2 linked regions of the Kordia sp. SMS9 genome follow. The protein of the gene in region 1 binds, or shares a complex with, the protein of each later gene. Links are inferred from orthologs where the notes say so. Each region holds a gene or a part of one and is shown on either strand. Other genes may lie near its edges. The genes, in order: prfA and prmC.

Region 1 (15,921 bases):
TTATTTTTTTATGGTAAGTTGAAAATTATTATTACATAGTAACCTACGCTATGGCTTAGTATTAAATAGCATAAAATATACAGATGATTCCTAAAATACAATACACAAAAAGCGGAAACCTTAGCATTGCCTACCAAGTTTTTGGTTCTGGCCCGATAGATTTGGTGTACATTCCAGGTTGGATTTCCAACATCGACTGGATGTGGGCGTGTCCAGAATTGGTAGACTTTTTTCAAGAACTTGGAAAATCAGTGCGCATCATTCTTTTTGATAAAAGAGGCACAGGTTTGTCCGATCGTATTGTGGAATTGTCTACGCTAGAAGAACGCATGGAAGATATCAAAGCCGTCATGGATGCCACCAATTCCAAAAAAGCCATTCTATTTGGACATTCGGAAGGCGGAAGTGTTTCGGCTTTATTCAGCGCCACGTATCCAAATCGTGTGATTGCATTGATTACATTTGGAATTTTTGCAAAACGAAGATATTCCGAAGATTATCCTTGGGCGCCAACGGATGAAGAACGTCAAAAGGTGTACGACATGATAGAAAATGACTGGGGAAGTGGAGAAATGAACCTAGAATCCTTAGTGCCATCCAAAGCAAACGATCGGCAATTTATGAGCTGGTTGGCAAGTTACTTTCGTTCAGGTGCAAGCCCAAGAGCTGCCATGAAACTCACCAAAATGAACACACAAGTAAACATCATTGATATCTTAGAGTATATAAAAGTACCTACGTTGTTAATGCAGCGTACCAACGACATTGATGTAAAAATTGAAGAAGGCAAATTCATTGCAGAACGCATCAACGATGCAAAATTTGTAGAATTTGACGGAAACGATCATCTATTTTGGGCTGGAAATACCAGAGAAGTGTTGGACGAAATGAAAACATTCATTCGTCAATTGCCTCCGTGTGATGGTTGTTATAAAAAAAGACTCTCTACCATTTTATTCGGACAAATCATCAACGCTTCTAACTTCAGTGTAAAATCTCAGGAATTGGATGATTTCATCATTCAAAATGGAGGAACCATCATCAGCAAAGAAAAAAAGTTTTTTATGGCTGCGTTTGAAGTGCCAAGCAAAGCCATTGCTTCGGGAATCAACATATTAAATGATTTAAAAGCAAAAGGAATACCATTTTCGGCTGGTATTTACATGAAAGAAAGTGCTGCAAATCATGACGATCCTTTAACGAAAAGAGACAATTACATGATTGCGTCAATTTTATCGTTGATAAAGCCAAACAAAATTTTAGTAACACAAGCCATCAAACATTTGCTGTCAGGTGTCGCATTCAATTTCTCGAAAGATACGTCCATTTTAACCTATAAAACGCATCAACTTTGCAAGTTGTATCATGTAACAGATACATCAAATACAGAAGTGAAAACATCATTTCCGTATGGTTTTTCAAAATATGATTCATTCCTAGAAGATGTCATAAAAATTATTGATGAACACCTAGATAACAATGCTTTTGGTGTGGAAATGCTCACGCGAGAAACAGGCGTGAGTGAACGAAAATTACAACGTCGCATAAAAGATGCAACTGGAAAATCGCCAAGTCAGCTCATCACATTCATCCGACTCAACAAAGCGAAAACTGCATTGTTAGCCAATTCGGACACTGTGGCTGAAATAGCGTTTAAATATGGCTTTTCAAGTCCGTCGTACTTCTCCAAATGCTTCAAAAAAGAATTTGGTGTGCGTCCTACGGAAGTTGCCGCAATGAATTAAAATGCTATGTATTTGATTCATAATAAATTAAAAATAGTATAAACTATTAAAAATACGTCAAACTGTCGGAAAATTACTAGTAAAAAGCGGATTCGTTACAGGGAAGCATTCAAAATGCGACTACTTTTATTTTTTAGAATCCTACCAATACGAGTTGTACAAAGACACAAAAGAACAAGCATGAAAAACTCAGAAATAATCACAGAATCATCCAAAAACAGGATTCCTTTTCAAGGGGTATATTTCCGCTTCAAGCAATTTCTTTAGTATTTACAAGGGAAAATGGTGTTAATTTACACTGTTTTAGAAATGATGGGGAAAAATTGTGTAACTAAAGACAATAGTCTAAATTCATAAAAAATTAGTACGTTCAGAAAAAGAAAAAGAATCAGCAAAATCATAATAAACCTAACATAAGAATTAAATTAAAAACAATGTATCGAAAAGTAACTTTAGTAATAGTATCAGTAGTCATTGCTACACTTTACAACTGTACCACGAATACGATTGACGAAGTGGAAATTGAAGATTTACCACCAATTGTAGAAAGTGTAACGTATGACGATGATGTAGCGCCTATTCTCAACAGTACCTGTGTAGGTTGCCACAGTGGACCAAGTGCAAACGCAGGTTTACAATTAGATGGATATGCCAACGCCAGAGCAGGCGTGGAGCAAGGAAACGTAATCAATCGTATCAATAATGCCTCCAACCCAATGCCACCATCAGGGCAAATGCCGCCAGAAAACCGTCAAATTATTGAACAATGGGCAGCAGATGGATTTTTAGAAAATTAAATCAACACCAATAATAAACAATATGAAGAAATTACTACACCTGTGCTTGTTTTTAGCAGTCGGAACTGTTGCAGCACAAAAATACTATACCAAAACAGGAACGACCGATTTCAAAGCTTCGGTAGAAGCATTTGAGCCAGTAGAAGCAAAAAGTAACAGTACAACAGCGGTCTTAAAAGTGGACTCTGGCGAATTAGCAGCGTTGCTATTTATCAAATCATTTCACTTCAAAGTAGCGTTGATGGAAGAACATTTTAACGAAAACTATATGGATTCGGATAAATTTCCAAAAGCAACTTTCAAAGGAAAACTAGAAGGTTTCAATATGTCCGATCTATCCAGTACAGCCAAAGAATACAACTTGACAGGAACACTTACGGTAAGAGGAAAAGCCAAAGAAGTAGCCACTACAGCAAAAGTTTCCAAAAATGGAGACAAAATAATGGTTGCATCATTTCTTTCTGTAAAACCACAAGATTTCGGAATTGAAATTCCAAGTATTGTTCGTGAAAAAATAGCTAAAGAAATTAACATCACTTTGAATTATGAGCTTATCGAAAAAAAGTAAAAAAAGAATACTCATTGCCTTAGTCGTACTAGTCATTGTTGGAGTTGGAGGATATTTATACATCTACAAAGCTCACAAAACGCTAGATGATATGGAAGTTGTGTACACAGGAAGTGCCCAAGAATTTGAAAGTAAAATGGAAGCCAACGCAGATGAATGGTCAAAAGCAGGCGATAAAGTCATTGAAGTAACGGGCGTTATCACAGCAAAAGACGTAAAAGGGATTTCCGTGGATGGAAGTTTCTACTTTCAACTCGAAGAAGGAACCAAAACCGACAACTTAACAGAAGACCAAAAAATAAGAATCAAAGGAAGAATCATTGGTTACGACGATTTGCTTGGCGAATTGAAACTAGATAAAGCCATCATTCTCAAAAAATAATACAAATGAAACATTATTACATATTTCTTTTATGCTGTTTGAGCAGTATAAGTTTGCTTGCGCAAGATGATTTACTTGACGAATTAGAAGACGAAGCAACACCAGAAACCTTTGTGTCGCCAGCATTTAAGGCGATGCGAATTATGAATATACAATCGACAAAAGTCGCAGCAAAAGGCGATTTTTATCTATATGTATCACACCGATTTGGAACCTTAGATGACGGATTGACCACATTTTTCGGATTTGACAATGCCAATACAAGAATTCAATTGGTATACGGACTTTTTGAAGGTTGGCAATTTGGAATCAGTAGAGAATCGTTGCGCCAAACCTATGCGCTTTCTACAAAAATGAAGCTAAAAGATCAGTCAGATGCCTTTCCCGTAAGTTTGGTTGGGTATGCTACCGCGAATATCAACACGCAAGTACGAAAAGATCGCTTTCCGTTCTTAACGTTTGAAGATCGTTTAAGCTATACCACACAACTATTAATCTCAAGAAGATTTAACAACAGCTTTTCTTTGGAATTGGCACCATCGTATGTGCGTCACAACTTAACGTTAGAGTCTTCGCAAAAACACGATCAATTTGCCATGGGAATCGGTGGACGCTTAAAAGTAAGCAAACGTATGTCGATCAATATGGATTATGCGTATAACTTTAGTAGAGCGGATGATACTGCCTTTAAAAATCCATTAACAATTGGTGTGGATATTGAAACTGGCGGACACGTATTTCAATTGTTATTCTCTAATGCACAATCGACAAACGAACCAGGATTTTTAAGTTATGGAGAAGGCGATTGGACTGACGGCGATATTTTCTTCGGATTCAACATTGTACGTGTATTCTAAAAAATATAAATCTTACCCAAAATAACCTACAGCAAAGGCTTTCATGTATTTGAAAGCCTTTGTTATTTTGTGTCATTTTATGTATAAATTGGTATAACTTTTACCAACAAGCCAAAGTTGGAGCATCTGTTGTGCAGCCTACTATGGTTTGACAATCAAAAGAATGACAAGCCGCAGATGGACATGCATCCGAAGGATTTGGACAACCGTCCGAAACTGGACAGATATCTGGATATACAGATTTTGGCGGACCGCAACAAGTATCAGTGACGCACAAAAATGAGCCGCCAACAATTTGATGTGTAGAAAAATTAGAAACTTTTGACTTGGAAAGTTGTAATTTTTTTAGCAATAATTTTTGTTTTTTCATGATTATAAATTTTGAGTGTATACGTCTCAAAGCTATCAAAATGGAATTGCTAAATAAAGAAATAAAAGTAATACTGTGTAAATGGTAATAAAATGAAAATAATTGGTATAAAAAAAGCTTTCAAATACATGAAAGCCTTTCTTGTTTGTGATTTAAAAATAATTCTTAGTAGCATTGAACTCCTGGAGGACAAACTGAATCAGATTGACATCCAATTTGTGTGAATCCACATCCGTTTGTAGGTGCTGGACAACCATAACCAACGGTTACGCATGCATCAGTATATTGAGGACAACCGTCAGTTTCTTGTGGGCAACCAAAAGTTCCGCCACATCCAAATTCACTAGGAAAACATGGCTCCGCAGTTCCTGTCCACGACTGAAATCCTCCTTTTAATCCATCAGATTCCAATGATGCTACTCTCGACTTTTTTAATGCTAATTGTTTTAAATTAATTTGCTTTTTTTTCATGATATATAGGTTTGTGGTTAAGCTATAAAACTACTAAGAAATGATGGATGTTGCCGATGGAAAATCCGTAATAATAGTAATGTTTGTAAAAAAGAAAACTGCATCATCTTCCGAAGAAAATGATGCAGCTATACATTTAAAATATGCAATTCGTAAAGTATCTTTAACTTTGTGTACCACAATCGCGTTTCGTATCAGGACATGGCGTTCCATCTCCTAAAGAAGTGCAGTCACTATCAATAGGAATGCTGTGCAATCCTCCCTTTAATGATGAAATAATACTTTTGTTTAATTTTAATGAATTCAAATCTCTTTTTTTCATGTGTGTTCATTTTAATGGTTACTCAATATTCTAGTACTAAATGTGCAATTTTAAAGTAAGATAATTCAATTCTATTCAAAAGAAAATTGCGACATTGTAGAAAGTGTTTTAGATCATCAATAGAAAACTATAAACAATCAATAAAAATTGTAAATTTGCAAACCTGAAAAGAGAAGTTCCATGTTAGAAAAGTTAGAAATAGTAAAGCAACGTTTTGATGAGGTGAATGATTTAATTATTCAACCAGACATCATTGCAGATCAAAAAAGATACGTACAACTCAATAAAGAATATAAAGATCTTAAAATACTCGTAGAAAAACGCGATGTATACAAAGAACTCATAGACAACATTGCCGAAGCTGAAGAAATTATTTCTGATGGAAGCGATGCCGAAATGGTAGAAATGGCAAAAATGCAATTGGATGAAGCTAAAGATGCATTGCCAGTGTTGGAAGAAGAAATTAAATTCTTATTAATCCCTAAAGATCCAGAAGATAGTAAAAATGTAGTGGTGGAAGTACGCGCAGGAACTGGAGGAGACGAAGCCAGTATTTTTGCGGGAGACTTACACCGAATGTATACAAAATATTGCGAAGGTCGCGGTTGGAATGTAAGCGTAGTAGATTACAGTGAAGGAACTTCTGGCGGGTTCAAAGAAATTATTTTTGAAGTCTCTGGTGAAGATGTATACGGAACCATGAAGTTTGAAGCTGGTGTGCATCGTGTACAACGTGTGCCACAAACAGAAACGCAAGGCCGTGTACACACAAGTGCAGCAACCGTCATGGTATTGCCTGAAGCCGAAGAATTTGATGTAGAATTAGACATGAACGATGTACGAATAGAACGTACCACCTCTACAGGACCTGGAGGACAATCGGTAAACACAACGTATTCTGCCATTCGATTGCATCACGGACCATCGGGATTAGTGGTAAGTTGTCAAGATCAAAAATCGTCACATAAAAACTTAGAAAAAGCGTTGAAAGTTTTACGTTCGCGTTTGTATGAAAAGGAATTGGAAAAGAAATTGGCAGCAGATTCTGCTCGTCGTAAAAGCATGGTTTCTTCAGGTGATAGAAGTGCCAAAATTAGAACCTACAATTATCCACAAGGTCGTGTCACGGACCACAGAATTGGATTGACACTGTACGATTTGTCAAACATTATCAATGGAGATATTCAAAAGATTTTAGATGAATTGATGCTTGTTGAAAATACAGAAAAGTTAAAAGAAGCGAGTGAGTTTTAATGTAGTTGTCAGTTAGTAGTTGTCTGTTGTTTGTGTGTTATGAAAAAATCCCTTATGTAAAGCAACCAGCAACAAACAACTAACAACTAACAACTAACAACCAGCAACTAGCAGTTAACAACCAGCAACAAAAATAACAATGACCACAACACAACTAATTGCAGAAATTCATAAAAAGAAATCATTTCTATGTATAGGATTGGATGTGGATTTGAATAAGATTCCAAAATTCCTGTTAGAAACTGACGATCCGATTTTTGAGTTTAACAAAGCAATTATTGATGCTACACAGCATTTAGCAGTCGCTTACAAACCCAATACGGCATTTTATGAAGCATACGGAATTAAAGGTTGGCAAGCATTGGAAAAAACGATTCAATATCTAAACACCAAGCATCCTGAAATTTTTACGATCGCCGATGCAAAACGCGGCGATATCGGAAATACGTCGAGCATGTATGCGAAAGCGTTTTTTGAAGATTTAGCTTTCGATTCGGTAACAGTGGCACCATATATGGGGAAAGATTCGGTAGAACCTTTTTTAGCTTTTGAAGGAAAACATACTATTTTATTGGCGTTGACTTCCAATAAAGGCGCGTTCGATTTTCAAACGAAAACTATTGAAGGGAAAGAAGTGTACAAACATGTGCTAGAAACGTCTAAAACATGGGAGAACAGCGAAAATTTAATGTACGTAGTTGGTGCGACGAAAGCTTCTTTTTTAGGAGAAATCCGAGCGATTGTTCCTGAGAGCTTTCTACTCGTTCCTGGTGTGGGTGCGCAAGGCGGAAACTTACAGGACGTTTGCAAATACGGAATGACAGACACGGTTGGTTTGTTGATCAATTCTTCTCGTGGGATTATCTACGCATCCAACGAAGCAGATTTTGCATCTGCAGCAGCGAAAAAAGCACAAGAATTACAAGTGCAAATGGCTGTAATATTAACGAAATAACCTTTCAATTATAACTAATACAGCGCCTGTCGAAGTATGGAATTCACCGATCAAATGCAACGAACTTTTACGTTGGAAAAACCACCGCAGCGAATTGTTTCGTTAGTGCCATCGCAAACAGAATTGTTATATGATTTAGGGTTGGAAGAACGCATTGTGGGGATCACCAAATTTTGTGTACATCCGTATCATTTTAAAAGTACCAAAACCGTTGTGGGTGGCACAAAAAATATTAAATTAGAAAAAATAAAGGAATTACACCCCGATTTGATTCTCTGCAACAAAGAAGAAAACAGCAAAGAAATTGTTGAAGAACTGGAGAAATTATTTCCTGTACATGTTTCGGATGTAAAAAATATTGATGAATCTATGGAAATGATTTCGCAATATGGTGCCATGTTGAAGTGCAACACAGAAGCTTCAAAAATTAACAATAAGATTCAATTTTATTTAAAAGATTTTCAAGAATTTGTCAGAGACATTCCCGTGCAAAAGGTAGCCTATTTTATTTGGCGAAAACCTTGGATGGTAGCGGGAGAAGATACGTTTATCAATTATTTATTGACACTGTGCAAATTTGAAAATATATACGCATCACACGGAAGATATCCAGAAGTAGAAATCAAAAAAATGCGTTTAGAAGGCAATCCAGCTATTGTAATGCTATCTTCAGAGCCATATCCTTTTAAAGAGGAACACGCGTTTGAACTTGGACGATGTACGCAGCATGCAAAAATCGTTTTTGTAGACGGCGAATATTTTAGTTGGTATGGTTCACGACTTGCGAAAGCTTTTGAGTACTTTAAACAATTACATAAAAAAATCGGGTAATGAGACCCGATTTTCTATTTTTTAACTAACCCAAAAAATGTTGTAGTAGAATTTTACAACAGTACAAATATAGGATGAAAACCTAGATTTATATGTTAAGAGAATATTAGAAATTGATTAAAAAATGTTAATTAATGCAAAAGTTTAGGGTTTGAGTATCAGTGAAAAAGCTTTTTTTTGATGGAGACATTAAAATTTACAGTATCTTAATTCCCATAAATTAATTCCTCATAGTATGAAAAAATTACTACTCATTTGTATTGCAATAGCTTCGTTTACATTGACAGCACAACAAAGCAAATGTAAATGTTGTACCGAAAACCATCAAGCGTTTGACTTTTGGGTAGGAACTTGGAAAGTCACCAATCCCGATGGTACTTTTGCAGGAAATAATACAATTACTAAAATTGAAGATGATTGTGTGTTACGCGAAAATTGGACAAGTGCGAAGGCAAAGTATACCGGAACAAGCTATAATTTTTACAATGCTCAGAAAAAACAATGGGAACAAATTTGGATCGACAATCAAGGCGCGAGTTTGCATCTAAAAGGAGATAGAGTAGGAAACCAAATGATTTTAATGAGCGATGAGCTTACTTCTCCGAAAGGTCAAAAATATGTAAACAGAGTTACGTGGACACTCAACAAAAATGGTTCGGTTCGGCAACATTGGGAAACTTCGAACGATCAAAAAACCTGGAAAACTGCGTTTGATGGTTTGTATGTAAAAGTCAAATAGCTATTGGAAAATAGATACCTATTCTTTTAGAGCCTGTTTAGCTTTTTTATCCAAAGTACGTCCTGAATAATCTTTCAACTTATACTCCATATATGTTTTAAAGACATTGTATAAAGTAGCATCTTTAGCGGTTCCACCTGCGACTTTTTTAGAACCGTGTCCTAGCATTGGCGGATCTAACCCCAACTTTCTAGCGGCATTCACAAGTGTTACATGTGAGTCTTCACAATAACTCCAGCAATGTTTTTCCATTGCTTCTTCATCGTTCCAACCTTCTTTTACTATTTTATACATTTTAGGCGGACCAATTTTTTCATCCTTTTTCTTCTTGCCTAATTGATAAATAAGATGGGTGCTATCTGGACTTTCAGAAGAATTTTTTAAAGCGTTTTTTTCTATAAGTTGATGCGGACGATTATCCACGAATTCAAAAGGAGCATTCTTTTTTGATAATGTAATATTACCCACTGCTTTTTGTTGCTTTTTTGATTTTTTGGCAGAATGATACATATAATATTTTTAATGAAGTTACAGAATATTATATAATGAACAGACTGTATACTACATAAAAACAGAAGTTGTATACGATTTGTATACGCTACATTTTGAATTTCCGCCAATTCACGGAATCGTCATACGTATAACTTGTATTCGCCTAGCTCTTGTATTAGATTCGTTTCATTATTAATTCTAAAATATAATGAAATGAAAAAAAAGAATCTAACATCGCTCAAGTTAAATAAGAAATCAATTTCTTCACTGAATGGGGAGAATATATCTGGTGGATACATTGATATTTCGAAACTTATCGGTTGTATTACAGGTCCTTGTCCTCCTGATAGATTAACCGATCATTGTGTACCATCAACTTCTTGTCCTCCACCTTCTGAGTCATGTTTACCATGTTGGGATTAAATGTTTGCGAACTTTGATTTGCTTTTTATTTTTTCTGAAAGAAACAACAATGATTACCAACGAATTTGATACGGATACAATTCATACACCGCATTGTCTTCGTTAATAGTATTTCCTAGTTTGCCTTCACGATTTGCGGATTCAAATGATTGCGTTACTTGCGCTGAGTTTCCTAATTTTTGAAGGCAAATTGCTTTGTAATGAATAACTTCCGCGAAATTTGAATATAAGTGTAATGCAACATCAAACGTAGCAATAGCATTGTTGTATTGTTCTAGTTCGTACAACCACCAAACTCGTTGTGATGATAGTAATATCTTCCAAATTCATCCGATCTAATGTCTAAAATATTTGGACGAAGTTCCACATCAACTTCTGCGTTATAAAATAAAACGATAGCTAAGGCTATACTTTTCCAAGTTGTACAGCTTCTTGCATCGCTTGATAGCGTTTTTTCCAAACAGCTCTGTCTTTGTTCAAATGATCGTCGATATGTACAGGATCTTTGGTGTTGAAATTTCCGCCCCAGCGCAATTCAGGGTCGTCAATAATTAGGCTTAAAAAGTACTTTACAGGCTCGGGAACGTTTGGATACTTAGTCAATACTTTTGAGTTTGCCCATTGTCCATTACCATACTGTAAATTCATATCAATTCCGTGTCCTGCTAGATGATTGGAAAACGTAGCTGGCGGTACAATTGCACCTTGCACATTGGTAGTGGTTCGAAACGAACTTGTTACGTACACAAAAACATTGGCTTTTTTGGCATAACCGTTAATTTTTTCGAGCGCAGGCACAAATTCAACATCAGCTCTACAGGGTTTTCCTGAAAAATTAGAAGCTTCAAATAACACCAAAGGCGATTTTTTATTGGGAAGATTTTTAGGTGCCAAATCGCTCCAACTACTTCCATAATATCGTTTGATGTCTTTTAGGAAAAGATCAATCAACGGTCGTGTGAGCGAGTCGCCATCAGAGTCAATTCCGTTGTCATTGGCATATTTTATAACTGCATTTCGGGTGCTATTTCCATAAAAACCATCGGCACCAAACTTTTCAAAATTCAATTGTTCGCCATAGCCTTCTGTATTCAAAAATACTTGAATTGCTGTAACGCTCATTTTTGTGCCTTTGGAAATGTACTTTTTAGTACGAAGATCAGAATCGTGAATTGCCCACAACACATACATTTCTGGGAGAAAATCGTGTCGTTCTAAAATCAACTTAGCCAAATCGTCCGTAACAGATTTTCCATCACTTTGAAAATTATTTTTTTTGGCAAAAGCAGCAACTGCCGCAGTTGTAGCATTTCCATAATCGCCATCAGCTTGGTAATTGTCCCACTTTAATTCTTTGCGAAAGCCCAATTCGAAAAGCGTTCGTTGCAAATCGGTAATCAATACTTTATCTGTTGATTCTTGAAATAACGATTGATCAATATTTCTTTTTTTTAACGCTGCTTCTAGCAGATTTGAACATTCCATAATGATAACTTTTTAAGTGTGAGCAATGTACTAAAAATTATAAGCAGAAAAAAAGGGTGAAAACACTTAGATTTAGCCCAAATCATCAATATATCCACTCGCAGCACCTGATCTTTTAGGTCTATTTTCTTTCCTTAAAACGCCCGTGAGTTTGTCAAACTGAGTTCTTGTAACTTTTCCTTTTTTCCATTGATACTGCTTTGCAAGTCTAAAAGCATATTTATTGTAATTTGGATGACTTCCACCACCTTTAATATGGTGCATTTTCCCTTTGTCTAAACGTGTTAAACGTAAGTGATTGGTTCTACGTCTGCCAGAAGGTAGCATCATTCCGTTTGTAGCACTATTTGCCCAAGACTTCGGAATTCCGTAATCTCTGCACACTTGTGCAGGAATTAAATGTTGTGCTTCTCTTCCGCGTTTCCATTTTTTAAAATCAACCCTTTTAACTTTTTTTCCTCCACCTAATTTAAAGCGCTCTCTTGCTAATTTTGCAGAATCTCCATATTTGCCTTTGCCAAGTTGAATTACTTGTCTTTGTAATACTTGATCTTTATTTTTTTGATGAAATAAATGTTCTTCAAGACTTGAAACAGCTCTATTATCAACCAATTGGAAAATCGCACCACGATTCGGCTTTTTTTGTAAACTATGTGCAACGGCAAGTTGTTTACCTGGAACTATTGTTTGACGATTTCGATACACGTAAAATTTTCTTTTGGTGATTAATTTCCATAGAAATTTAAAAAATATTTTACTTGAGAGTTTGTTTTTAGGTACAAAAAATGCAGTATGTCTACGAAATGTATATGTTTACAGAAATGAAATCCCATACTTGCTGGCAAGCTCACTCCTTTTTTCGGGAGAAACATCTTTGCCCAATTGTTTCATTTCGTTAAAGAAGTTTTCAAAATTTTGACCAGGAATTACATAATTCAATACGCGCGCCGTTTCTTCACCCAAGGTCTTAATACCGTGTTGTATGTTTCTAGGTAAATAAATAATTGTTCCTTCTTTTGCGTGTATCGTTTCATCGCCTAGCATCAATTCGACTTCGCCTTCGAGTACATGAAAAATCTCGTCTTCTTTGGTGTGAACATGTAGCGGAACTTCACTTCCTTTCGGCATCAATCCTTCTACTAAATACACATCGCCAGCAGTTTGTTCCGAATTTAATAATAAATTGCGCATGCCGCCTAAAAGTGAATCCGTTTTTTCTTCAGGAGTAATGATTTTTGGTGTTCTCGTCATAATAGACTTGTTTGTTGCGCTAGTATTTTAGTGAGTTTATAAATTGATGTTACCTAAAAAGCAGGAAGAAGCATTCAACGCCTAATTCGTAATTTCATCAAGTCTATTTTAAATCAGCAAGCAGCTCCAATGCTTTTTCCGCATCTTCTTTGGCAACATGCAATTCAATATCGCCGCCTAACATTCCTGCATACGAACGATCCATTTTATTGATTTCAAAATAGTTAATTCCGGCTTCACTTAAAATATGTTTGGCGTCCATTGCCTGAATCTGTTCGTTGGTTGTGTATATTTTTATTCTATCCATGGTGTGTAATTAAGAGTTATCTTAATAAGGTACAAAATTGCTACGAATTTAGTGTGTAAAAAGAACAAAAATTCCAATGAAAAACGCAGTATTTTATCAAACTCGCTGAAAGTGAGAAACTAACAATGAGAAGTTATTTTCATTCAATCTTTTCACCTTTTCAATTTTCAATTAATAACCAAAATCAATCGTGCTGATAACAAAATCCGCTACCTTTTACTTTACGTCGGCAACGTTTTCCAGACTTTGTCCGCGCACCACAAAGTGACGTTGTATTTTTTGATGAATTAGAAGCGTTTTTAGGTGAATTTTGATCTTGTTTTGTATGTTGAAAACAATAGCCATTTGCCAGATGTGTTTTATGTTGACAACGAGTTCCTTTTTGAGTAATGTCTTTGCAGCGAACTGTTTTTTTGGAAGTTCCCACAGATTTATCTCTTAGATTATTTCCTTTCCGTAACTTATGTTTTGGAGGTGGTTTGCAAATTTTACAAGGTGTTAATTGATACTGATCAATTTCCGAAACGCCTGATAATTTGCTAGAAACATTTTCCACCATTCTACACGAACTCAAATGATATCGCGCTCCCGAAGGTGTTTTGTAGACATTTTGGGCTTGGCAATACCATGAAACTGTAGCAAAAAAGAATATGGAGAAAAGATATTTCATCTGTTACTTAACTCGTTTACCATGAACACTTCCTTTTGAAGCTGCGGCAGTTCCGGAAAAATGTCCTTTCAATTCATTATTTTCCAATGCAACAACAAAACTTCCTGTACTTTCTCGTAATTTACCTTTCAGTATGTACGTACAATAAATACTATCATTTTTATATTTCCCTGTAATTATTAGCGGATCATGTTCATTTGAAGGCAGTTCTTTATTGTCATACTTCCACTTTTCTCCATCACCTTTAATTTGCTCACTATTTTGCATAAAATGTATTTTATACTCACTCACTTTTCCTTGATACGCATTATGCATTGTTTCGTTAACTTGAAAACTTACATACCATTCTCCAGTAATATCTGCATTGGATGAAAACAAATTCTTAATCTTATTAATGTTTAAAAATAAGGCAACTAAGACACCAATAAAAGTTATAATTGCAGCAATTCTTTGTAGCTTTTTAGTCATCTTACATTGTGGTTTTAATATGTAATAATAAGTAAAAAAACTATTAATTGTTTACGGTTTCCCATAAAAAAACCATCGCAAAATAAATCCTGCAATGGTGTTATGTATATCTTAAATGCTAAATGCTAAATGTTGAATTTTAAATGAAAAAAGTATTTTTCCAACAGCCAACAGCCAACAGCCAACAGCCAACAGCCAACAGCCAACAGCCAACAGCCAACAGCTAAAAAAACTAATCCTGCAACGCAAAAACCTTCTTCAGCAAATCCGTAGTTCTCGATCCTACTTTAGTGCGAATTTTTTGTTCCTCAACTGCAATCATCGTATACACACCTTTCAGTGCTTCCGTGGTTACGTAATCGGTCAAATCAGGATTTACCTTATTCACTAATGGGATTCTGTTGTAATTATTAATCAAATTTGTCCAAATTTTGTCCGCGCCTACCTTGGCAAACGAATTTTGAATTACAGGTTGAAACTTATTATACAACGCTGTGGTTGTTTTTCCTTCCAAATATTGTGTAGCGGCGTTATCTGCGCCCAATAAAATATTCTTTGCATCCGTAAACGTAATATCTTTCACGGCATTTACAAAAATCGGAGTTGCCTCTTTTACAGCATCTTCCGCAGCTCTGTTTAGCATTTTAATGCCATCATCTGCCAAACTTCCCAATCCTATTTTACGCAAGGCTTTATCTACTTTTTGTAATTCTTCTGGCATTAAAATTTTGACAAGACTGTTGTTATAAAAACCATCTTTCAATGTCAATTTTTGTACTTGCTTATCAATTCCAAAATCCAACGCTTGTCGCAATCCTGCTGCAATATCAGCATTTCCAAGTGTTCCGCCTTGTGGCAATTGATTTACAACTTGTTGTAACTCTGCACAAGAATTCAACATCAATAATCCAACAAAAGCAATAATAATTTTTTTCATGAGTATATATTTAAGATTTTTTAGACTGTAAAAAAGTACAAAAGGTTTAATGGATTCCAAAATCGTACCACACAAAAATACACGAATAATTAAAACTACGACTTTGTTTGCTGTGAAATTTAAGAAGAATCAATCGCAAGAAAAACACTATCTTATGCTACAAATAGAATCCAACTACCGTGAAAAAACTACTCAGTTATATAATAGTACTCAGTTCACTTTGGGCAGTTGCTCAGGAATCCATCCCGAATAAGACTGAAATGTGTACACTGCTCAAAAAAATGATTGAAAACGATCAAAAGCATCGAAATGGAAAAATATTAAAAGATGGAAAGTTTGGTAGAAAAAGTACCTATCCTAAACATGTGATTGATTCTGTTTGGGTATTGCAACGAAAATTAGACGTCGAAAACACGGAAAAATTGCTGCAATTAACTGAAAAATATGGTTGGTTAAGTGATGCAAGTGTACAATGTCAAAATCTAGACATTTGGTTGATTTTTAGACATTCAGACAAACAATATTACCAAAAAATTTCAGCATTGATAGAAAAAGAACACGATGCCAAACGACTCAATAGCTTTCAATACAAACTCA
Region 2 (15,922 bases), 1.5 Mb from region 1 along the record:
ATTTTTGAGCAAACCAATTTGCAAAAAGCAGATTTTACGTCAGCACGTAATTACACGATTGATCCGACACAGAATCGGCTTAAAAAAGCGAAATTCTCCCGTTCGGAAGTTCATGGTTTGCTGGCGAAGTTTGATGTTACGATAGTTTAGGAGTGATGAGTTATGGGGTAGGAGTTTTTTAATTTTTAATTATAAAAAATGAACATCAGAAAAATACAACCAGAAGACAATGCAGCAATGGCAGCCTGCATTCGCTTGGTGATTCCGGAGTTTGACATGCCAAAAGTGGGCACAGCGTACGAAGATCCCGAAACGGATGTCATGTTTGAATCCTATCAAGGCGAACGCGAAGTTTATTATGTAATTGAAGAAGATGGAGAAGTGCTTGGCGGCGGTGGAATAAAGCAGTTACGTGACAATCCTCCGCATGTGTGTGAGTTACAGAAAATGTATTTTTTTCCGAAAACCCGAGGAAAAGGCTACGGAAAAATCTTGTTTGCCAAATGTTTGGAAGCAGCAAAAGAATTTGGATACTCGCAGTGTTACTTAGAATCGTCCCCAAAATTTAAAGCTGCCATTCACATTTATGAACTTTTCGGATTTAAGCATTTGGACAAACCCTTAGGTGCGACAGGACATTATTCTTGCGATGTGTGGATGTTGAAAGATTTATAGAATTAGGTCTTTGAACGCTTTGCTTTTAGGTCTTGGGTTGCTTGTATTTCCTTGAATACTATTGGCCCTTCGACAAGTTTAGCGTGAACGATATTTAGAATATTATATTTTAAATAAAAAAGATAAATTATTTTTGCGAACAGCGAACAGTTGGTTAAATTTTTAACGTCTTATTTTTAGTTATTTACAAAATAAGGAGTCCGAGAAAGTGTTGATTTCCATGCTTTTTGGTACTCTGAAACGGTACTCTTTTGACACTTTAAAATCAATATATTTTCGATTGATTTTTAGCTTTTTATCTATCGCTAAAAAAGTATCAGTTTTTCTCATGTAATTTAAACAAAAATACACGAAAAAATGGTACGTAAAGAGCAAACAAAAAGAAAGACAATTTTAGACAAACTAGATTTGGATACGATTCCTAAATCTACTAAACCACTCATTGATACAAAAAAGTATTGAAACACCCTGCGACTAAAGTAGTTATTTGTGGTGTGGCAATTTATGGAATCCTTAAAGTTTCAAAATACTTTAATAATGATTATGCAGAACTTATTCGAGCATCAAAGAACTTGAGTAATGCTCGTAAATAGTAATGAATTTAATTAAAATATAACCTACATGAAAAATTAGGTGTCATACCTAATGAAAAACGCCGTATATCAGAAACAGTATCTTGAGGATTAATTCGGTAATATTTTTCTATTTGGTTGTTCGTGTTTAGTACATTCCAGAGGGCAAATGCAAAATCTAATCGCATCTTTTCTGATAATTGGTAAGCATATTTAGCTGAAAAGTCCAATCGAAGGTACTCTTCCAATCGTGAAGAGTTTACTTTCTCATAGTTGATTTCTCCATTGGAAGTTTCATTACCAGCAACAGGCATTGTCATAGGTTTGCCTGTTCTCCAATTTAATCCTAAACCTAATTTTAAAGAATTGTAAGAATAGGTAATCCCCGAAGTTATTGCATGTGTTATGTCATAATTGCTCACAAACGGATTGGCTTCTAATGAATTGAATGTATATTCATTGTTCATATATGAATAACTAAGCCACATATTTAGACGATCAAGTCGTTTTCTGAGCAGCACATCAATTCCATAAACGCTATACTGCCCATTTGCTTTTGTAAATTCATATTGATTTTGAAAACCCTGACTTTGTGTTGTAATTCCGTCAACTTCTTTAAAATATGCTTCTGCACTTGCCAACCAATTGTTTTTTTGATAATTGAGTCCAACAGACATTTGCCTGCTGGTAAGCACAGGAATATCGTTATCATTCGATAATTGCCAACGTCTTTTTTCAATTCCTAAAAAATCATTTTGAAAGTTGATAATTTGTGACGTGTTTTGGTGCTTAAATTCTGCTTGTGCCTCAACGATAAAATCATTCAAAAACGTATGACTCAAACTAAATCTAGGTTCAATGATGTGTTTTTGAAACTTATCAAGATAGTTATAACGTCCTCCCAAACTGATTTGTGTGTTTTTGTCATTTGAACTGTAGTTAATTCCTGTAAAGAAAGCATGCGTGCGTAACACTTCAGAAATTAACAAACGAATTAAAGGAATATCAATGTCGTCTAAATTAGTTACTTCGGTTTCTACAAAATGATATCCCGCAGTAATGGTAAAGTTGTCATTATACAGATAATTCAATTTTAATTTTGCACTGGTTTCTGAAACTTTATTTTCTTGTAAAAACCGTTGCGCATCTAAAACATTGGCATTGATGGCTTTTAACTTATAGTCTGTTTCATAAATTTCAAGCGTTGTAAACAATTTATCTCTCCAATTATTTTTAAAATACAATCCTGCTGCAAAACTATTTTGTTGTAAGTTACTTTCTCTGGAATCTTCTACAGTATCCGTTGACAATGTTTCGGTAAAACGCAATGTATTAGACACAAAAATTCCATTCAATCGCAATTCATTACGATCGTCTATGTTATATAACCAACGAAAAGAAGTGTCAAAAAAATCAAAGCTTTTGTCAGAATTGATAATATTTTCTTGATTCTCTTGAACTTCTGTATCCTGCTCTATTTGCTCAAAATAGGCATTATATGCAGGCGTTTCTATCAGGTCATTAATTGATTTCCTCGCCGCAATTTGTATGGATGATTTTTTACCAAGTGGTGTGTCAAAGAATATATTGGCATCGGTAAAATTTACTCCAACACTTCCTTTAAAAGTTGTTGAAATGTTTTTAGCCGTTTCCATAGCTATTGTTCCTGAAACACCATCAGTTTCGCTCGTATCTGTACCATTTTTTAATAATTGAACGTTTTGGGTAATTTGAGGATTGTACATCGAAATCAATCCAAAAAAATGTCCTGATTGATACATTTTAATACCATCCCATTTGATTAGATTTTGATCGTGAGTGCCGCCACGTATATTTAGGTTTGAAACAGTTTCATTGGTGCTTTGAATACCTGGGAAAGCCTGAACAGCTTGCAAGACATCATTTTCTATCATTCCTGGCAACATGTCAAAATTTTTAAAATTTAAAGTGAATGAGCCATTGCTAAGTTTGCTAATTCCTGATGCGATGTAGTTGGAGATAATGACACTTGAAAGTGATTCGGTTTGTTGTATAAGATATACGCTTCCGCATCCTTTTTCGGTAAAGTTTTCACTAATACGTTGCACGGTTTTATAAGATATGTGACGTATGGTGATGATTTCTTTTGGAGAAGAAATTTGCAAGCGAAAAAAACCATTTTCATCACTTGTTGTAGCGTTTGTTATGCCTTGAACGGTCGCTGCTTCAATAGGAGCATTTGTGTCATTATTTTTTAAAAAACCACAAACGATTACTCCTTTTTTTAACTTTACAATAATGAACCGACTGTCAATTTTTTGAAATGTAAACTTTGTTTCTCTTTCGAGCTGAAGTAATATTTTGGAAAGTGATGTTGAAAAATCGGGCGTCGTTACACTTACTTCTTTGAGTTGTTCTTGTGAATAATTAAATTCGACTTGAAACTCTTTCTTCACATTTTCTAAAACTGCAATTAAAGACTCTTTGTCAGTACTTGAAATTCGATTTTGTCCAAAACTACAAGTAGTAAGGAGCAAAACCATGAAAATTACATATATGTTATTGGTTAACTTCATATACGATTACACTTTTTTTGGCACTCATTTCAAAGCGTAAATTCATAGGTTCGGTAACTGATCGCAAGGCTTTTTGCAGATCATCATGCTGAAAACCTCCTGTAAAGCGTTGATCATTGTTAATGTTTTCTGTGGAAATGTTTACATCAAATTGACGCGCTATCTCGTCAAACACTTCTTGGATCGGAACTGCCGAAAATGAACTTAGATTTTGCGTCCAATACGGTTTTGTATTGTTCAGTTTTCGTTCTGTCAATTCATTATTTAAGATCACAAATTGATCGCCTTGTTTCAAAATACGTTGACGCGTTCCTGCTAAAACTTTAACAACACCTTCATAACATGTTACCTCAAAATAGTTCGTTCGTTTTTTTACATTGAATTGCGTTCCTACAACACGAACTGTGTCTTTTTCAGCAATCACATCAAATGTTTCTCCTTTGGCAACTTTAAAAAAAGCTTCTCCATTTAGTTGTATCATTCGCTCATTGCTCCAATTCTTTTTATCATACGTAATTGACGATTCAGCGTTGAGCACAATTTCGGAAGCATCCGGTAATACAATGTTCGTTTTTTCGCTCGCCGTGGTGGTGATAGTCGTTAAGGAATCATTCAAAAAGAAAAGATAGAATCCCACAAAAACCACAAATACAGCTGCAATTTTCATCAATGGCATCCATACTTTTGAAAAACCTCTTTTTTGCGATTGCGCAACTAATTTTTTCGCTTTAAACGTTTCATAATCATCAACCGTGTGAAAGTTTGACGCTTTAAATCGTTGCGCATTTTTGATGATGGACTGATAATATTCAAAATCAGCACTTTGTTCAAAATCCTTCAATTCAGATTCTGAAAGCTCGCCATTCAGCCATTTTTGTATCAAATTATCATTGTCCATTTCTAGTACATTTTATATATAACAACTCATGGTTAAAAATCCCTGATTATTTTAAATTAAATCCTTCTAATTGTTCTTTTAGTATCATAAAAGCTCTGTGAACTCTATATTCTACTACTTTTACAGTAACTCCTAGCATGGCTGCAATTTCTTTTTGTTTTTTGTTTTCTGCCTTACTTAATAAAAAAGCGACACGGTATTCCTCTTTCATATCCTCTAAAATAGCATTGTATTTTTGTAAAAACTCTGCTTCTTGCATAATAAACTCTGGACTTTCGTGGGTATGCGTTTTGGTATTCGCTTTTTGATAATTGAGTTTTACCTTTTCATGTTTCAATTGATTCAATACCATATTATTTGCTACTGTAAACAGAAAAGATTTAGCTTTTGCGGGCGAAACTGTATTACAATTGTTCCAAAGTTTTAAAAAAGCTTCTTGCGTAGTATCATTCGGATTGCACGTACTTCCATACTTATAGTATAAAAAATCGTGTATACTTTTGGAAAGCTTTCGATAGAGGCTTTCAAAAATACGTTCTTCACAAACCGTTGTTTCTAGTTCTTTTTTCACAAAAAAAATATTGAAATCAAGATAGGTAAAAAATTTTTAAAAAAAGTCAGGGATTTTAATTTCGTGGTTGTTGTATAGTAAAAGAAGGAAAAAATAAAATCCCAAATAATTATGAAAACACTCACACAACTTTTAACAACCGCTTTATTTTTAGCGCTTGTGTTTACTTCCTGTAGAACAGAAGACATGGAAGTTATTGAAGCGCCGCAGGAACAAACATTAGATATCAACTCACCTGTAAAAACGTTGATGCAACGAACTGCAACTAATGATGGTTCTTTTGATAATATCATTGATAATGCAAACTGTATTTCTGTTCAATTGCCAGTTACAGTCGTAGTTAACGGATTGCAAATCATTGTAGATTCGGAAGATGATTTTGAAACGATTGAAGCTATTTTTGAAGAATTTGAAGATGACAATGACGATTTGATCATTGAATTTCCAATCACTATTATTTTAGTTGATTTTACAGAAGTTGTGATTAACAATGCAGCCGAATTCGCCACATTTACAGACAATTGTGCTGGCGAAAATGAAGCAGATGACGATATTGAATGTTTGGATTTTAACTATCCAATTGTTGCTTCGTTCTTTAATACAAATAATGAATTGATAGAAACGATTTCTATCATGAATGATGCACAAATGTATGCGTTTATTGAAAATATAGATGTCAATGATATCATTACGGTTCAATTCCCGATTAGCGTGACTACGTATGATGGCGAAACGATCACCATCAATAATTTTGCGGAATTGGAAAACGTTATTAATACCTACGATGATGCTTGCGATGAAGACGATGACAACGATTATGATGATGATGATTGCGACAATTGTACCAATGATCAATTAGCAACTGTGTTAAGTCAATGTTCCAATTGGACAGTTGATAAGTTAGAACGAAATGACAACGACTTGGAAGATATGTATGTAGGTTATAAATTCAACTTTGCAACGGATGGAAGTGTTCAAGTAGCGTTTGGGAATGATACTTTTACAGGAACTTGGCAATCTTCTGGAAGCGGAAATGGGATTACAGTAGCGATTACGATTCCTGATTTACCAGACTTTAACGCATCGTGGAATCTTCACGAAATAGAACAAGAAGGCGATGAAACCAAAGTTGATTTGCGATTGGGTGATGATCGTTTGCGATTTGAAAGCGACTGTTCTTCTACAGGAAATAATGGAATTGTTGATGATACTGCTTTGGTAAACGCACTCACAATGGGCGATTGGTACATTACCTATTATTTTGATGAAACGGATGAAACAGCGGACTACGCGGATTATAAATTTAACTTTTCTTCGGACGGATCGGCAACAGCTAACTTAATGGGTGCAATTACGGATGGTTTTTGGAATACTGGAGTTGGTGATGATACGCCTTTGGAATTGAACTTAAATTTTGGCACAACAATTCCACTAGATGAATTGGCAGAAGATTGGGATGTGTTGGAAGTTACCAATGACATTATACGTTTAAAAGATGTAAGTGGTGGCGATGGAAGTATTGATTACTTAACTTTTGAACGAAATCCTTCTGGCGGAGGCGGCAACACGAACTTAGATGTCATTTTAACAACAGGCATTTGGATAGTAGATTCGTATACTGACGACGGCGTAGATGAAACGGCAGATTATAACGGATATCAACTCACATTTGCTAATAATGGTACCGTACAGGCTGTCAATGGTGCAACCATTAACGGAACTTGGGATGTACAGAGTTCTGGCAGTGTTTTACTACTAAATTTTGGAGCCATTCCGTTTGATGAATTTAACGATGATTGGGATGTGATTTCTATTTCTGACACGCAAGTACAATTACAAGATGTCAGCGGTGGCGGTGGTGGCACAGATACATTAACACTTTCTAAACTATAAAAACACTTCTTATGAAAACACGACTTTATTTAGGCTTTTTAGTCATGCTGAGTTTCTCTTTGATGTCAACAACTTGCGATACAGACGATGATGTTGTCATTGACAATTCGCAAACCATTGCTGAAATTAAGGATATTGCAGAAACCAATACTTGGAGAATTACCAGTTATGTAGACTCTGGACAAGACGAAACCAACGATTTTAACAATTATACTTTTACTTTTGCTGATGGCGGAACCGTTACAGCGAGTAATGGAACCGATCAAGTACAAGGAACATGGTCAGTAACCGATAGTAGCAACAGTAATGATGATAGTAGTTCTGATGATGATATCGACTTTACTATTTCGTTCAACGTGCCTAACACAAGCAATTTCTTTGATTTGAATGACGATTGGGATATTATTAGTTATTCTTCTACCACCATAAGTTTACAAGATGTTAGCGGAGGAAACGGTGGAACAGATACCTTAGTTTTCCAAAGAAATAATTAATCTTTTTTTGCCCTAAAAAGTCTTGATAGTTAGTTTTGATTAAGAGCAATTTTAAGCTGTTTTATTACAATTTCTATCATTGTAGTATGACTTGTTTTAAAACGCTCCCAAAGTCTATCCAAAGAACCAATCACGTTAGCTAAATGTGGTTGGTTTTCTTTTGTAGGAGTGTTGTATGATGTATTTTCCTTTCTTCCTTCGATTAGCACTACCATTTTTCACAAGAGAAAAGTACTAATATTATAGATAAACCACAATGTTTTCACCCAATTTATGCAGGCAATTTATAACGCTTTTTCCCGCGAACATGCGCAATAGAAACCCCATCAATCAATAGTACTAATTGCGCATAACTCAGCTTGATACTGGTGACAGCTTCATCATAAACTGGTAATTCAAAATGACTATCTTCGCACGCAACAGATACAGTCTTGAAAAAGCACTATATTGACGAGCGAATCGTAGATAAAGCCATCAAAGAATTAGATATATTTGAAGAATGAAAAAAATAATAAAACGGTACTCTTATAAAAATCAAGAAAATAGAATTTTAAGAAAGTAAGCGTAAGTCCATATAATAGGGCGTTTGAAAATAAATTTATCGAAAATCAATAAACTAACTGACAGCGAACAGCGAAAGCGATCTAATTAAAAAACCTTGCTACTAAAAGACATACAAGACATATTTCACAAAGAATTGGACGACATTTACGGAAAGAATGAAGTGGATAGCTTCTTTTTTATGCTGACAGAAGCGTATGTTGGTTTGGAGCGATTTGCGTTGGTGTTAACGCCTGATTTTGTCATTACCAAAGCGCAAGAAACGCCGCTATTTGAAGCGTTGAGCGAATTGAAACTTGAAAAACCGATTCAGCATATTTTAGGAAAAGCGCACTTTTATGGTTTGGATTTTTTTGTCAATGAACACACCTTAATTCCACGACCAGAAACGGAAGAATTGGTGGCTTTGATTTTACTCAATATAAAAAAACTTTTTAAAGATAAACCGCTTCGAATTTTAGATATTGGTACAGGAAGTGGCTGTATTGCCATTGCTTTGCAGAAAAATTTACCCAACGCCGACGTATACGCGCTCGATATTTCAGAAGATGCGTTGAAAGTGGCACAAAAAAACGCAGAACGTAATGATGTTTCTGTCGAATTCATGCAGGCAGATGTATTGTCTTTGAAAGACTTGAACGTGTTTGAAGAAGACGAATTGTTGTTTGATCTTATTGTATCGAATCCGCCGTATGTGCGGAATTTGGAAAAAGCTGAAATGCAGAAAAATGTGTTGGAATACGAACCAGATTCCGCGTTGTTTGTAGCAGATGACAATCCGTTGGTTTTTTATGATCAAATTGCCAATCTCGCGAAAGCATACTTGCAACCAAACGGAAGCTTGTATTTTGAAATCAATCAATATTTAGGACAGGAAATGGTGGAAATGCTCAAGGAAAAGCAATTTCATAATATAGAGTTGCGAAAAGATATTTTTGGTGTGGATCGGATGGTCTTGGCAACGATATAGATGGATACTATTAAATTACAAATGAAAATATAGTTTCAATCAACAATCAACAATCAACAATCAACAAATTAACGAATCAACAAATACATGAAAAGCATCGCCATTTATTGTGGAAGTAGTTTAGGAAACGATCCGAAAATCGTTGCAGACGCTGCCGAATTGGGAAAGAAATTAGCCGAAGAAAATATTACTGTTATTTATGGTGGCGCCAGAATTGGAATTATGGGAACGGTTGCCAATACTGCTTTGAAACATGAAGGAAAAGTGATTGGTGTGATTCCTGAATTTTTGAAACGCAAAGAAGTTGTTCATACTGAACTCACGGAATTGCACACCACAGAGACCATGGTAGAACGCAAAATGAAAATGATTGATATGGCAGAAGGATTCATTGCATTGCCTGGTGGATTTGGAACACTAGAAGAGCTTTTTGAAGTCATCACCGCTTTGCAATTGGCTCAAATGGAACATCCTGTGGCAATTTTAAATAGCAATGGATATTATGACCAACTTATCGCGATGATGCAAACTATGATGCAGAAAGAATTGTTGAAACCTAAGAATTTTGACATGTTGATCATTGAAACAGACATTCAAATCTTGTTAGAACGCATGCGTAATTTTGTTCCAAAAACAACACCAAAATGGTTGAAAACCAATTAATTTATATTCTTTTCTATAAGACTTCTTACAATCAAAGGAGCATATTTGTCTTCCATTAGAAAGGCATCTACTTTGGTTCGGTACGTTACATTATTGTGTTTAAAAAATAACTTTCCTTGAATGCCTGTGAAACCATCTTCCGCTTTTTCTTCATAGGTGAAATCTACGAATTCAATAGCACTCCATTTGATCTTAAAGGTCTTAGCATTTTCTTGGAGTTCAGTGTATTCTTTAGTGATTTTTGCATGGTATTCTTCAGTGGTTAATCTATTGATTTCTCTTTTAGTATAACTTTCTTCAGCATCAACATGTTTGGTGGTATATGCTTTCAATTCCTCTAACGTTAACAAGCTATAAATAAACTCTTTATCAGAAGTGTTTTCAAAATTTTGTAAGAGCTTAAACGCATACATGCCTAATGCTTCTGGCATATCCACTTTTTTATTTATCTGAGCAAACGCTGAAAAGCTAATTGTTAGCGATAGTATGAAGAGGAATAGTGTTTTTTTCATGAGAAGTTGTGTTAAAATGTTGATAAGCTATATTATTCGGTAGGTTCTTTTTGTTTGAGTCTGTTTGCAATGACAGGAATGTACTTATTTTCAAGTTTTAAAGCAGTGGTTCGAACTTCATAAATGGTATCTTTAAACGTAAAAAGCAATTCTCCACCAATTCCTGTCAAACCATCAGCAGTACGTTCTTTAAAGTCAAATTGATAAAATGTAATGGCATTCCAATCAATATTATACTTTTCTCCGCCAGCTTTGATGTCATTGTAAGCCTTATTGGTGAGATTCTCGTAATTTTCTTTTTTAATACTTTCAATGCTTTTGATCGTTTCTTGTGAAAGTGTATCCGCATATTTTTTTCCATACGCTTTGATTTCCTCTAGCGTAAGCAGCTTGTTTTTAAAGTCTTCTAACGAAGTATTTTCAAAGTTTTTCAACAGATGTACTACATACGGACCTACATCTTCACTTTTGGAAAGGCGTTTTGATTGTTGACAAGAAAGAAAGAGTGTAGTGGCGATCAATACGATCAACACAAAAGATAGTTTTTTCATAAAACAGCCATATTCGTTGCGGTTAAAGATAAAAAAATTATAGATTCATTTCCCAGAAGGAGAACAATTCTAATAAGCCTGCTGTTTTGGGAGTGGACAACCAATGAATTTTAATGCTGTAATTTGCTTTGCTATTTTTGAAGCGTAAAACTCCTGCAATCAGCGTAACTCCATAGTCGCTATATTTTCGATATTCAAAATCAACATACTCCATATCTTTCCAAGTAATATAATTTTTCATTTCTCCTACTTTAAATTGGTGATATAAGTCGTTGATAGCTTCTGCATAACTGTCTTTGTCTAAAGGTGCATCGTAGAAAGCTTTTCTGGCAGCTGCTCCAATATCAGACATCGTGTTGTGGAGTTCATTGTACGATATAAAGTGCTTTTCAAAATTACTTTCAGAAAGCGTATCGAGCGTTTGCAATATGCCAAGCACATGTGTTCCTACATTGCTGGGCGCTACATGTTTTTCATCACAAGAAGAAAGGACGTATATATAACTCAACACAATAATAACAAGCACTAATTTTTTCATGAAAATGATTTGTTTTGAGGATAATTATTGGATTTGGCAAGTTTTAAAAGTGTATGACACATGCCAATAGGTGTTATTCCACGCGTTGCAATCCGCCCAAACCTAACAGCCCAGAAACATTTAAATCTGTCAGCCAATATATACCGATTTTGAAGTTTTCTTGATTTTTCTTAAAAAACAATGTTCCAAAATTTAGCGTCATGCTTCGGTTTCTGGTCGTTTGGTGTTTATAATCTACATACTCAATATCTTTCCAGAGGATGTAATTATTAGCTCCTTCTACACGGATGTTGTCAAAAATATAATTTATGTCAGAATTATACGTTTCTGAGGTCATTTGAGCAATCTTAGGAATTAACTTTTCACCTTCTTTAATAGTATTGATCATACTTTTAAGTTGCTCAAAAGCGATAAAGTTTTCACGGAATGTTTCTTTCGGAAGCGTATCAAGCGTTTTCAAAATTTGAAACACATGTTTGCCTACATTGGAGTGCGATACATAATTAGAGTCGCACGCATGGAACATTCCCGAAAGGGATACACAAATTAGGAGAATATATACTTTTTTCATCATGAAAAATCAAAGATTATTGCTTTCGTACAGGTTCAATGTTTGATAAATTGAACAAGCGTTGTTGGTTTTTAAAAGTAATGGAAACAATTTTAGTGACAAACTTTTTTTCGTTGAAATCAAACGCGACAAATCCGTCTTGAAAAGCAACGCCACTTTCATTTCGTACCGTATACGGATATTCTCTAAACGTAATGTTTCTCCAGTCAATATGATAACGATAGCCCGATTCTTGAATCATTTCGTAGGCTTGCTGTAGTCGCATAGTGTGTGTTTCTTTTGAAACATTCGTAATAGCATTTCTGAACGTATCTTCAATCGTACTGTCTTTGGCAAACTCCCGCAGTTCTTCTAAACTGATGAAGTAAGAATTAAATTCTTCTTGGGAAAGATTGCGCATATTCTGTAATAGTTGAAACGTATAGTTCCCAATAATTTCTTCGGGCTTTGGTTTGGAAGTGCAGGAAATAATGAAAGTTAGAATAACGATATATACAGCTTTTTTCATAAGTTGAAAGTCTAATTGAAGGCTAAAATACCAAAAAAGGCACGATTATTTTACAATAGGTTGTTGAATTCCATTCAAGGTCTTAAATGCTAAATCATCAATATGCTCAGCTTCTGTGGTAAACGTAATGGTAACTGTTTGATTTGGCAATACATCAAAGAAATTATCTGAAAAATGTCCTTTAGCTTTGGTATGAAAGAATACATCTTTTTGTAACGTCTTGGCAGAAACTTCAATGGTGAATCCAACTTCGGTTTTGGTGACTTTCGTCGAAATAGTTTCTTCAGGTAAGTTCAATTCTTTTGGACGTGCCACGTAGAATAGGGAAGTTGAGGTTGAACTCGAAGCTGAAGTTGAATTTGAAGCATTCGCAGTCTGAGCGGAGTCGAAGACTGCTTTCATTACATAATCGCTTGGATTGGCATTGATGTCTGAAACAGGCGTTTCCGCAACTAATAGACTTGTGTTTGCAGGGACTTTTATGTTTTTCTTTATTTCATGAATTTTTGATCCTTCAAAATCTAAAAAACTAAGGTTTAATTCACCTTCCAAGGCTTCTAATTTATCAGAAACAATATACGTGTGAATGGTATCATTTTCCACCACAGAAGAAATCAACACGTCTTCAAAAGACTTTTTTGTTTTGTAATGCAGCGCTTTCCAATTCCCCATAAAATCTATGCTCGACCATGAAACTACGGGCCAACAATCGTTTAATTGCCAATACAAACTTCCCATACAATACGGCATGGCACGGCGTTGTGCTTCCATGCCCATTGTCATACCTTTGGCTTGCGTTAATTGACTCGTATATACATAATCGTCACCCGAAGTTGGTACCGGATAATCGCGTTCCATATATTCACGAATCAGTTTGAAACCGCGCGGATGCTTTTGATGCGTACTATAACTGTCGTGATTGATGCTAATACTATCTTCTCCCGTAAAATACCGAATGGCTTCATACGAAGGAAACGACTGAAACCCGAATTCGCTCATAAAACGCGGTACTTTTTCTTCAAAACGTTCAAACGGAAATGCATCGTGCCAAACGCCCCAATCGTGCGCATCGCCTTCAAATTGAAAACGTGCATCGCCGCGTCCGTAACTTGGGGAACTTTCCCAATAGGAAATAGACGGATTGTATTTGGCAACCGTTTCTGGAAGAATTCGATTAAAGACTGTCACATAACTATCCCAGATTTCTTTTTTCTGAGCTTCTGTTTTATCAGTTTGCCAACCCCAACGATGCCACGCTTCATTGTTTTCATTGTTTCCACACCAAAGTGCAATAGAAGCATAGTTTCGCAATCGCTTTACTTGATCAATCGCTTCTTGCTGTACACTTTCTAAAAATGCTGCATCTCCGGGATACATCGCGCAAGCGAACATAAAATCTTGCCAGACTAGTATTCCTTTTTCATCACATAATTTGTAAAAGATATCATTTTCATAAATTCCGCCGCCCCAAACGCGCAACATATTCATATTGGCACCGACAACATCATTTAATAATTTTTCATAATGTGCATCCGTCACTTTGTCTTGCATGCTGTGTTGCGGAATGTAATTGGCACCTTTCATAAACACCGGAACGCCATTGAGTTTAAAATAAAAGGTTTCTCCTGCTTTGTCTTTATCTCGAATTAATTGAATGGTTCGCAAACCAACTTTTGCCGTTTCTTGTCCTTTGATGTCGTTTCCTTGCTTTAGTGTGACGTCAAACTCATATAAATGTGGTTCGCCCAAATTATACGTCCACCAACGTTTTGGGTTTTTAATTTGAAATCGTGTTGCGTATGTATGTGTGCCTTTGTAAATAGGTGTTTTGGCTGTATGTGTTGTTTCGCCGTATTTTATCTCGAAAGAAGCATCATTTACATCTTCATCAGAGGAAATCGTATATTCTACACTCAATGAAGCCAGTGAATCCGTTAGTGATTCTTGTTTAAAATACACATCGTCCAACTTCATATTGTTCCACGACGTAATTTTGATCGGTTTCCAAATTCCCGAAGTATTTACAATCGGTCCCCAATCCCAACCGTATTGAAATTGTGCTTTTCGTGTAAATACACGTGCGCCAGGCGGCAATATGTAATCTAATTTCGCCGTTTCTTTTTCTTCTTGAATGCTCGTTTTTTGAAAGTGAATCTGTAAGGAATTGCTCGCTTTCGCTAGATTTTTAATGTCGAAAGTCCATGTACGGAACGCATTGTTGGTTTTTCCGAGTAATGAATCGTTGAGGTAAATTTGTGCGTAGGTGTCCAAACCTTCAAAAGTCAGTTCGATATTCGATTTTTGCAACGTTTTTGCGTCAAGCTCGAATGTGGTTTGATAGTCCCAATTTTTCGTAGGAACCCATTGAACGCTGAGTTCGTTTGCGCCAAAAAACGGATCTTGGATTTTTGTATGATTTAATAAGTCTGAATATACATTGCCTGGGACACTTGCCGAATTCCATGTTGAATCTGTCGTTGCTTTGAATTCCCAGTTTTGGTGAATGTTTGCAACCGTTGGCACTTCCGTTTTTGCACAACTAATTAATATGAGGACTGCTAAGAGCGGTAAAAGTTTGTTCATAATTTGGTGTGAATGCGTGCTAGGATTTGTTTTATTTTTTCGGTGTTGGAAATTGGGATGTGTGTATCGCTTATAAATTTCTCACTATTCATGCTGATGTTTGGTGTGTTGATGGTTTGCTGAAAACTCGTAGCCGAACTGTGAATTTCTTGAAATCCAGCATCAATGAAGAGTTGCACATTTTCTGGATTGATTCCGCCGCCAGGCAGTATAATCAAACGATTTGGAACTATTTTTTGCAATGTTTGAAGCAACTCGATGCCTTTTTCTGCATTTTCTGCTTGTCCTGAAGTCAACACACGAGCTACGCCCAAATCTGCTAATTGTACAATGGCTTCTGTCGGATTTGGTGTCCAATCAAACGCGCGGTGAAACGTGAATGACATTGGTTTGGCGAGTTCTACGAGTTCTTGGGTTCGTTCTAAATCTATAGTGAAATCTTTGTGCAGCACTCCAGAAACAATTCCGCTACAGCCCAATTCTTTACATAGAATAATATTCGCTTTCATGATGTTGAATTCTGCATCTGAATAGGTAAAATTGCCACTTCTCGGACGAATTAGCACTTGCACAGGAATTTTGACATCGTGCATTACTTTTTTGAGCAATCCGTACGAAGGTGTGATGCCGCCAACTGCCAATTCCGAACACAATTCGATACGCTGTGCACCAGCTGTTGATGCATTTATGGAAGATTGATACGAATTTGCGCAGATTTCTAGAAGCATTGTTTTTTGGTTTTGGGTTTAGGTCGCTTCATTTTGCTAGGCTCAATGTGAACGCTTTTTGGTTTTTCTTTTTTGCTTC

What was found.
Region 2: the proteins of prfA (region 1) and prmC are in contact, whole or in part, in a crystal structure (PDB 2B3T), measured with the Escherichia coli proteins. The link is inferred for Kordia sp. SMS9 from one-to-one orthologs.

What each region holds. Positions count from the first base shown.
Region 1 is NZ_CP031153.1:5,111,120-5,127,040, reverse strand. Bases 4,796-7,729 are described here. They hold prfA (peptide chain release factor 1), read left to right. Parts: upstream 4,796-5,692; coding sequence 5,693-6,766; downstream 6,767-7,729. Other genes in these bases: pyrF (orotidine-5'-phosphate decarboxylase), read left to right, coding at 6,906-7,721; KORDIASMS9_RS23555 (hypothetical protein), read right to left, coding at 5,354-5,512; KORDIASMS9_RS21705 (hypothetical protein), read right to left, coding at 4,885-5,190. Also shown: KORDIASMS9_RS21735 (alpha/beta fold hydrolase), read left to right, coding at 84-1,745; KORDIASMS9_RS21730 (cytochrome c), read left to right, coding at 2,180-2,542; KORDIASMS9_RS21725 (YceI family protein), read left to right, coding at 2,565-3,110; KORDIASMS9_RS21720 (hypothetical protein), read left to right, coding at 3,088-3,492; KORDIASMS9_RS21715 (DUF5777 family beta-barrel protein), read left to right, coding at 3,498-4,349; KORDIASMS9_RS21710 (hypothetical protein), read right to left, coding at 4,450-4,719; KORDIASMS9_RS21690 (ABC transporter substrate-binding protein), read left to right, coding at 7,758-8,552; KORDIASMS9_RS21685 (hypothetical protein), read left to right, coding at 8,788-9,291; KORDIASMS9_RS21680 (hypothetical protein), read right to left, coding at 9,310-9,801; KORDIASMS9_RS21675 (hypothetical protein), read right to left, coding at 10,260-10,493; KORDIASMS9_RS21670 (M15 family metallopeptidase), read right to left, coding at 10,612-11,691; KORDIASMS9_RS21665 (hypothetical protein), read right to left, coding at 11,764-12,396; KORDIASMS9_RS21660 (cupin domain-containing protein), read right to left, coding at 12,505-12,942; KORDIASMS9_RS21655 (DUF2007 domain-containing protein), read right to left, coding at 13,046-13,249; KORDIASMS9_RS21650 (DUF5763 domain-containing protein), read right to left, coding at 13,434-13,919; KORDIASMS9_RS21645 (hypothetical protein), read right to left, coding at 13,923-14,387; and 2 more genes. UniProt on the Escherichia coli protein: Peptide chain release factor 1 directs the termination of translation in response to the peptide chain termination codons UAG and UAA.
Region 2 is NZ_CP031153.1:3,650,595-3,666,516, forward strand. Bases 7,318-10,252 are described here. They hold prmC (peptide chain release factor N(5)-glutamine methyltransferase), read left to right. Parts: upstream 7,318-8,316; coding sequence 8,317-9,189; downstream 9,190-10,252. Other genes in these bases: KORDIASMS9_RS15460 (hypothetical protein), read left to right, coding at 7,318-7,658; KORDIASMS9_RS15465 (hypothetical protein), read right to left, coding at 7,688-7,873; KORDIASMS9_RS23740 (TIGR00730 family Rossman fold protein), read left to right, coding at 9,277-9,852; KORDIASMS9_RS15475 (hypothetical protein), read right to left, coding at 9,849-10,252. In the rest of the region: KORDIASMS9_RS15425 (pentapeptide repeat-containing protein), read left to right, coding at 1-150; KORDIASMS9_RS15430 (GNAT family N-acetyltransferase), read left to right, coding at 199-675; KORDIASMS9_RS15440 (TonB-dependent receptor plug domain-containing protein), read right to left, coding at 1,277-3,802; KORDIASMS9_RS15445 (FecR family protein), read right to left, coding at 3,786-4,700; KORDIASMS9_RS15450 (RNA polymerase sigma factor), read right to left, coding at 4,747-5,271; KORDIASMS9_RS23730 (hypothetical protein), read left to right, coding at 5,383-7,164; more of KORDIASMS9_RS15460, read left to right, coding at 7,176-7,317; more of KORDIASMS9_RS15475, read right to left, coding at 10,253-10,364; KORDIASMS9_RS15480 (hypothetical protein), read right to left, coding at 10,397-10,915; KORDIASMS9_RS15485 (hypothetical protein), read right to left, coding at 10,953-11,453; KORDIASMS9_RS15490 (hypothetical protein), read right to left, coding at 11,527-12,027; KORDIASMS9_RS15495 (hypothetical protein), read right to left, coding at 12,041-12,532; KORDIASMS9_RS15500 (glycoside hydrolase family 2 protein), read right to left, coding at 12,578-15,115; KORDIASMS9_RS15505 (copper homeostasis protein CutC), read right to left, coding at 15,112-15,843. UniProt on the Escherichia coli protein: Methylates the class 1 translation termination release factors RF1/PrfA and RF2/PrfB on the glutamine residue of the universally conserved GGQ motif, i.e. on 'Gln-235' in RF1 and on 'Gln-252' in RF2.